2 linked regions of the Spirulina major PCC 6313 genome follow. The protein of the gene in region 2 binds, or shares a complex with, the protein of the main gene of each other region. Links are inferred from orthologs where the notes say so. Each region holds a gene or a part of one and is shown on either strand. Other genes may lie near its edges.

What was found.
Region 1: the proteins of mnmG (region 2) and mnmE are in contact, whole or in part, in a solved structure (PDB 9HIP), measured with the Escherichia coli proteins. The link is inferred for Spirulina major PCC 6313 from one-to-one orthologs.

Annotation. Positions count from the first base shown.
Region 1 is NZ_KV878783.1:1,315,630-1,318,860, reverse strand. Bases 1-2,832 are described here. They hold mnmE (tRNA uridine-5-carboxymethylaminomethyl(34) synthesis GTPase MnmE), read left to right. Parts: upstream 1-647; coding sequence 648-2,018; downstream 2,019-2,832. Other genes in these bases: dxr (1-deoxy-D-xylulose-5-phosphate reductoisomerase), read right to left, coding at 2,256-2,832; SPI6313_RS05630 (hypothetical protein), read right to left, coding at 2,035-2,238; SPI6313_RS05640 (Uma2 family endonuclease), read right to left, coding at 1-517. Also shown: more of dxr, read right to left, coding at 2,833-3,231. UniProt on the Escherichia coli protein: Exhibits a very high intrinsic GTPase hydrolysis rate. Involved in the addition of a carboxymethylaminomethyl (cmnm) group at the wobble position (U34) of certain tRNAs, forming tRNA-cmnm(5)s(2)U34.
Region 2 is NZ_KV878783.1:3,147,408-3,151,092, forward strand. The notes cover bases 424-3,310. They hold mnmG (tRNA uridine-5-carboxymethylaminomethyl(34) synthesis enzyme MnmG), read right to left. Parts: upstream 2,885-3,310; coding sequence 962-2,884; downstream 424-961. Other genes in these bases: SPI6313_RS13825 (response regulator), read left to right, coding at 424-440; SPI6313_RS13840 (hypothetical protein), read left to right, coding at 3,035-3,310. In the rest of the region: SPI6313_RS13820 (response regulator), read left to right, coding at 1-18; more of SPI6313_RS13825, read left to right, coding at 66-423; more of SPI6313_RS13840, read left to right, coding at 3,311-3,313; SPI6313_RS22980 (hypothetical protein), read left to right, coding at 3,332-3,529; SPI6313_RS13845 (HNH endonuclease), read left to right, coding at 3,575-3,685. UniProt on the Escherichia coli protein: NAD-binding protein involved in the addition of a carboxymethylaminomethyl (cmnm) group at the wobble position (U34) of certain tRNAs, forming tRNA-cmnm(5)s(2)U34.

The DNA.
Region 1 (3,231 bases), 1.8 Mb from region 2 along the record:
ACCAATGCCGCTCCGCTGCATCTGGAGTTTGCAGTTGATAGCGTCCATTTTCATCCAGGCGGTACAGTTCGAGCAGAGATTGAACGGGATTGAAAATCACATACACCGGAACCTGTAACACCCGCTCATAGAAATACCATTTGCCCGGCGGATAGGTGGGTTTAATCGAATATTCACCGCCTTCTGTTGCTGAGATAAACTCCATGACGACTAAGGGAGTCCCGCCGTGGACTTGAGGGGTATAACTCCGCTCGATTGTCTCTGGGGGGGCTGCAACGTGAGGCACATAAACCCAATCCGGAGCCTTGACGACGATTTTGTCGTTGAGGGTGGCACAAATGCCGTAGTTAGTAGCGATGAGGTGTGGCTCAGTGGAATCAAGATGGTGACGGAAGGCGTTGGTGAGGGCTTCCGCGAGAAGAGACTGCGTGAGGTTGTCCACGGGGTCATCGGGTAAACAGTAATCCTCCGGTAAAGGTTCCCAGGTGATGGTGAGGGCTTGGGGGGTCGCGATCATGGCGTGGGAAGAGTAGCGGGGTTTATGGTGTCTATTATAGCGATCGCACTCTTTCCGTCCGTGACAAGGGGGCGACCCTCAGGCCAAGATAGAAGGTCACAGGATTAACACGTTTGGAGCATCTGCACCCATGCAACAGGGCGACACGATCGCGGCGATCGCATCAGCAATTGTTCCCAACCAGGGGAGTATCGGGATTGTGCGGCTATCAGGCGGGGACGCGGTGGCGATCGCGCGGCAACTGTTCCACGCACCGGGACGGCAACCCTGGGAGAGTCACCGCATTCTCTACGGCACGGTACGCGACCCCCAGACGGGGGCGGTGGTGGATGAAGCCCTGTTGTTGTTGATGCTTGCGCCGCGATCGTTCACGCGGGAAGATGTGGTGGAGTTCCACTGTCACGGCGGGATGATGCCGGTGCAGCAGGTGTTGAATCTCTGCTTGGCGGCGGGGGCGCGATTGGCGCAACCGGGGGAATTTTCCCTGCGGGCGTTCCTGAATGGGCGGATTGACTTGACCCAGGCCGAAAGTGTGGCGGATTTGGTGGGGGCGCGATCGCCCCAAGCGGCCCAGACAGCGATCGCGGGTCTCCACGGCAAACTCGCTGCGCCGCTGCGGGCATTGCGATCGCAGTGTTTGGATATTTTGGCGGAGGTGGAGGCGCGGATTGATTTTGAAGATGACTTACCGCCGTTGGATGAAGGGGCAATTCGTGAAGCCGTGGCCCAGGTATCGGCTCAGGTGGGGCAGATTTTAGCAACGGCGGATCGGGGGGAGTTGCTGCGCAGTGGCTTGAAGGTGGCGATCGTCGGGCAGCCCAATGTAGGAAAATCCAGCCTCTTAAATGCCTGGAGTCGCAGCGATCGCGCCATCGTCACCGACTTGCCCGGAACAACGCGGGATGTGGTGGAATCGAGCCTGATTGTGGGGGGAATTCCGATTCAGGTACTTGATACGGCGGGGATTCGGGAGACGGGGGATCAGGTGGAACGGATTGGGGTGGAGCGATCGCGCCGGGCTGCAACTGAGGCGGATTTGATTCTGTTGATGGTGGATGCGGTACAGGGCTGGACGGTGGCCGAGACGGAAATCTACGCCGCCATTCAGCACCGGCCGCTGATTTTAGTGATCAACAAAACCGATCTCGCCCCGCCGGAATCGGTAGCCTATCCGCCCGAAATCCAAACCATCGTCCCCACCACAGCGACCACCCAGACGGGAATTGAAGCATTGGAGGCGGCAATTTTAGCCCAAGTGGAGCAGGGACGAGCGATCGCCGCTGATCTCGATATTGCGATCAACCAACGCCAAGCTGCCGCCCTAACGCGGGCCCAAGGTGCGATCGGGCAAGTGGCCGAAACCATCACCGCCCAACTCCCCCTCGATTTTTGGACGATTGATCTGCGCACCGCGATCCAAGCCCTCGGCGAAATCACTGGCGAAGAAGTCACCGAATCCGTCCTCGATCAAATTTTCAGCCGTTTTTGTATTGGAAAATAGTCAGTTTGTTTTTGCTTCAATCAGGGCTAAAGAGGATTTGGGGTAAATTCACGATCGCATGCCACAAATCCTGCGGGCCGATGCCAAGGGTCACTTGGAGCACCACCAAAATCACGGCCACCGTGAACGCCGTTTGGACGCTGGTTTTGAGCACTTTCACTAACCACGTAAACACCAGCCAAGCGATCGCAAGAGCAGCCAAAAGCAGAAGCAATTCCATAACAGTCAGGGGCGAACTTAACGCAGGGCAACGGTAGTTTTTTCTAAAGCGTCGAGGGCTTCAATGGCGGCTTGGCGGGCCCAGCGATCGGCTTCCAGAATATCCTCTAGGGTGGGTTGGCTCATGTTTTGGGCGGTGAAGCGATCGCACACCTGTTCAATCAATTGAGGAATCGCCACAAATTTCACCTTTTCTTCCAGGAACAGCGCCACCACCTGTTCATTAGCGGCATTTAACACCGCTGGCATCGCGCCCCCGGCTCGCCCGGCGGCATAGGCCAGTTGCATACAGGGATATTTAGCGTGATCCGGCTCCCGGAACGTGAGATCCCCCGCTTTGACAAGATCCAGCGGTTCCCATTGGGTGGGGAGGCGATCGGGATAGGAGAGGGCATAGAGCAATGGTAAGCGCATATCCGCCCAGCCCAATTGCGCCAAAACCGAGGTATCTTGCACCTCGATCAGAGAATGAATAATGCTTTGGGGATGGATGACAATATCAATATGGTCGTAGTCCATCCCGAAAAGATAATGGGCTTCGATCACCTCTAAGCCTTTATTCATCAGGGTGGCGGAATCAATGGTGATTTTTTGCCCCATCGACCAGTTGGGGTGCTTGAGGGCATCGGCAACGGTAACTTGGGCGAGCTTTTCCACGGGCAGATCACGGAATGCGCCCCCGGAGGCGGTGAGGATAATCCGCCGTAATCCTCCCGCTGGCACGCCTTGGAGACATTGGAAGATGGCGGAATGTTCGGAGTCGGCAGGGAGAAGTTTCGTGCCGTGTTTTTCCACGAGGGGGAGGACGACGGGCGCACCGGCAATCAGGGTTTCTTTGTTGGCGAGGGCGATGTCTTTGCCGGCTTCGATCGCGGCTAGGGTGGGGAGGAGGCCGGCACAGCCCACAATGCCGGTGACGACGCTGGTAGAATCTCCGTAGCGGGCGACTTCCACGACTCCGGCTTGACCTGCGAGGATAATCGGTTGGGGGTCG
Region 2 (3,685 bases):
GCTGAGCAGGAAATCTGAATATCCGTAACCCATAAGATTAAGCTATCCCTCAGAGTGACAAAGGTATGAAGAAGATCTTGATTGTGGATGATGAACCTAATATTCGCATTTTGCTCGAACAAACCCTAGAAGATCTTGAAGATGAGGGAGTTGAGTTACTGATTGCAGAAAATGGCCAAGAAGCCCTAGAGGTGATTCAAACCGAAATACCGAATTTGGTTTTTCTAGATGTGATGATGCCCAAAATGAACGGCTTAGAGGTCTGCCGTATGGTTAAACAGGAGTTGGGTTTAATGCAGGTTTACATCATCATGCTCACGGCAAAGGGGCAAGAGTTTGATAAACAAAAAGGGCAGGAAGTCGGCGCAGATTTATATATGACAAAACCATTTCGTCCCAAGGATATCCTTGCTAAGTCCAGAGATGTGATTGGCTTGTAATCATGCCACGATCGCGATCCTCAATCCCTCAAAACTCTCTCCTGTCGGGTGAGTTCTTCCGGCTCCTCGTGGGAGAAGGGCGATTGATATGCTGATTAAAAACTATAGCGATCCTAAATCAATCGGAGATCAGATCTCCTCATCAACAAGGGGCTTAAGCCCCTTGCCTGTTCATGAATCAAATGGGATTGCTATATATAACCACGGAAGAGAAAAAAATATTGCAGCATGAACTCAAGTAAGCTGATCAGCTTATTCTGTTCCTGGGCAGTGGCGATCGCGCTGCGAATGTCTTTAATCCCGGCTAAAACGGCGTTTAGGCTGATGAAATGGGCTTTGGTGGTGTTGGCGATAATCCGGGCGAGGGTGGTTTTGCCGGTTCCCGGTGGGCCATAGAAAATCAGGGACGAGATCTGATCGAGGGCGATCGCTCGTCGCAGCAAACGACCCGGCGCAATAATATGCTCTTGCCCCACATAGTCATCCAGGGTTCGCCGTCGCATCCGGTCAGCAGCAGGGGGTTACTCTTTCCCCGCGATCGCCGCTGCTCCTTGGCGCGATCGCACCTCCAAATGCACCAGCAACGCATTCACATCCGCCGGATTCACCCCACCAATCCGCGACGCTTGGCCCACCGTTAAGGGGCGCACCTTTGCCAACTTTTCGCGGGACTCCATCGAGAGGGTAGAGATGGCGAAATAATCGAGATTTTCCGGGAGTTTTCGGTTCGCACTGCGGGCCACTTGGTCGATTTGGGTTTGTTGGCGTTGGATATAGCCCGCATATTTAATCTCGATTTCCGCACCTTCTTTTTCTGCCTTGTTTAGCTCCGAATTACCTAGCCCGTAGCGTTCCAAATCGGCGTAATGAATCCCCGGCCGTCGGAGTAGATCCGCGAGGGCGATCGCGCCTTTAATCTTTTGGTTGGTGTCCGCCATAATCTGCTGACCCGTCGGCTCATGTTCTTTAACCCGATTAGACGCGAGACGATCTTTTTCGGCGGTAATATTCGCATATTTACGTTGGAAAAGATCCCAGCGGCGATCGCAAATCAAGCCAATGTCACGGCCCAACGGTGTTAATCGATAATCCGCATTATCCGATCGCAAAATGAGCCGATATTCTGACCGCGAGGTCAGCATCCGATAGGGTTCGCGCAGGTCTTTCGTACACAAATCATCAATCAGTGTGCCGATATAACTCTGTTCACGGGGGAAAATAATCATCTCTTTTCCTTGGGCAAAGCGCACCGCATTCACCCCCGCCACGAATCCCTGGGCCGCTGCTTCTTCATAGCCCGTCGTGCCGTTAACTTGACCCGCCGAAAACAGCCCCTCAATTTTTTTCGTCATTAACGTCGGGTAACATTGCGTCGCCGGTAAATAGTCATATTCCACCGCATAGGCAGGGCGCAACATCGTGCAGGTTTCCAACCCTGGTAAGGTGCGCAATAGCTCTAATTGCAATGTTTCCGGCAATCCCGTCGAAAAGCCTTGAATATATAATTCCGGAATGTCGCGCCCTTCTGGTTCAATAAAGATTTGGTGCGATTCTTTATCCGCAAAGCGCACAATTTTATCTTCAATTGACGGACAATAGCGCGGCCCTTTCGAGTCAATAAAGCCGCCATAAATCGGCGTTAAATGCAAATTATCCCGGATTAATTGATGGGTGGCCGCCGTGGTGCGCGTCAGGTGACAATTCATCTGCTCCCGCTCGATCCACACCTCCGGATCAAAACTAAACCAGCGCACCTCTTCGTCTGGGGGTTGCACTTCCATGACGCTAAAATCTACACTGCGGCGGTCAACCCGCGCCGGTGTGCCCGTTTTGAGGCGATCGGTTTCAAAGCCCATCCGGTTTAGGGTTTCCGTCAAGCCCACGGCGGCAAATTCTCCCGCTCGGCCTGCTGGCATCGATTTATTCCCAATCCAAATCGTGCCGCCGAGGAATGTGCCTGTGGTCAACACCACCGCCCGCGCTGCAAAGCAGGTTCCGAAATAGGTCTGCACGCCTAGCACTTCATCATTGGGGCCGAGAATTAAATCCGTGGCCATGCCTTCGCGGATCACTAAATTTTCTTGATTTTCCACAACGCGGCGCATCACTTGGGCATATTCCCGCTTATCGGTTTGGGCGCGGAGGGCCCAAACGGCGGGGCCGCGGGAGGAGTTTAAGACCCGTTTTTGGAGATAGGTGCGATCGCTCATTTTGCCGATCTCGCCCCCCAATGCATCGATCTCGTGGGTGAGTTGCGATTTCGCCGGGCCACCCACCGCCGGATTGCAGGGCTGCCAGGCAATCTTATCCAGATTCAAGGTCAACATCAACGTCCGACACCCCAACCGCGCCGCCGCCAATGCTGCCTCACAGCCAGCATGGCCAGCACCAATGACGATGACCTCAAATTCATCTTGAAAGTCCACGGGGGTTGCAACAGTCATGGCGACAAACAATACAGATCAGTCCCCTATTGTAGCGAGATTTTCCCCGGCCCTGGCTATGATTTCACCCGTGCAAGGCGGTCGGATGGCAGACAGCGATCGCCAATCGAAATACAATATAATGTCAAAAGTACAGTGGAGAATACATTCATGACAACACAGCGAATCTCTCCCGTTACCATGAAAATCCTGAGTGAAGGTGAAGAAGTTCTCAATTTTTGGCCGACAGATTTAGGCTATCGAATTGTGATCAAAAATGCCAATGGTGAAGTATCATTGCATTCCGTCCGGCTTGATGAACAGCAAATTCCTCGCCTTGACTTAGAACCTGAATTAATCATTACTCGCAAAGATGATCTGCATGACGGGCCTGAAATTCAGACTGAAATCAATACGCCCGATGGCATGATCAAAGTGACATCATTTTAGGATAATGGATTGTCAACCATGACTCAACCTGAAAAAAGAGATCGTGCTATCCATGTTCGCATTGATCGTCTGACTGAATCGGAGCAAGAGCAGATTTCCTCTGAAATTAAACGCGCAAAAAAAAGAATTGCACCCGACTCACGGGGAACAATCGTTGAAGGGAGTATGCAATCACTCCCGGCACAAAACTCGCAGTCACTAGACTCTGAAGAATAATTACAACTTCACGCCCTTCCTGAATTTGATTTTGAGCATGAGTTTATGGCAAAAAAAAGACCCTATGAGCATCGTAAGGTTCAAAAAGAGGTGAAAGACATTGAAATGTATCAATGCATTGTTTGTAATATGGTTGATGCCAAAGCTCACGGCCAT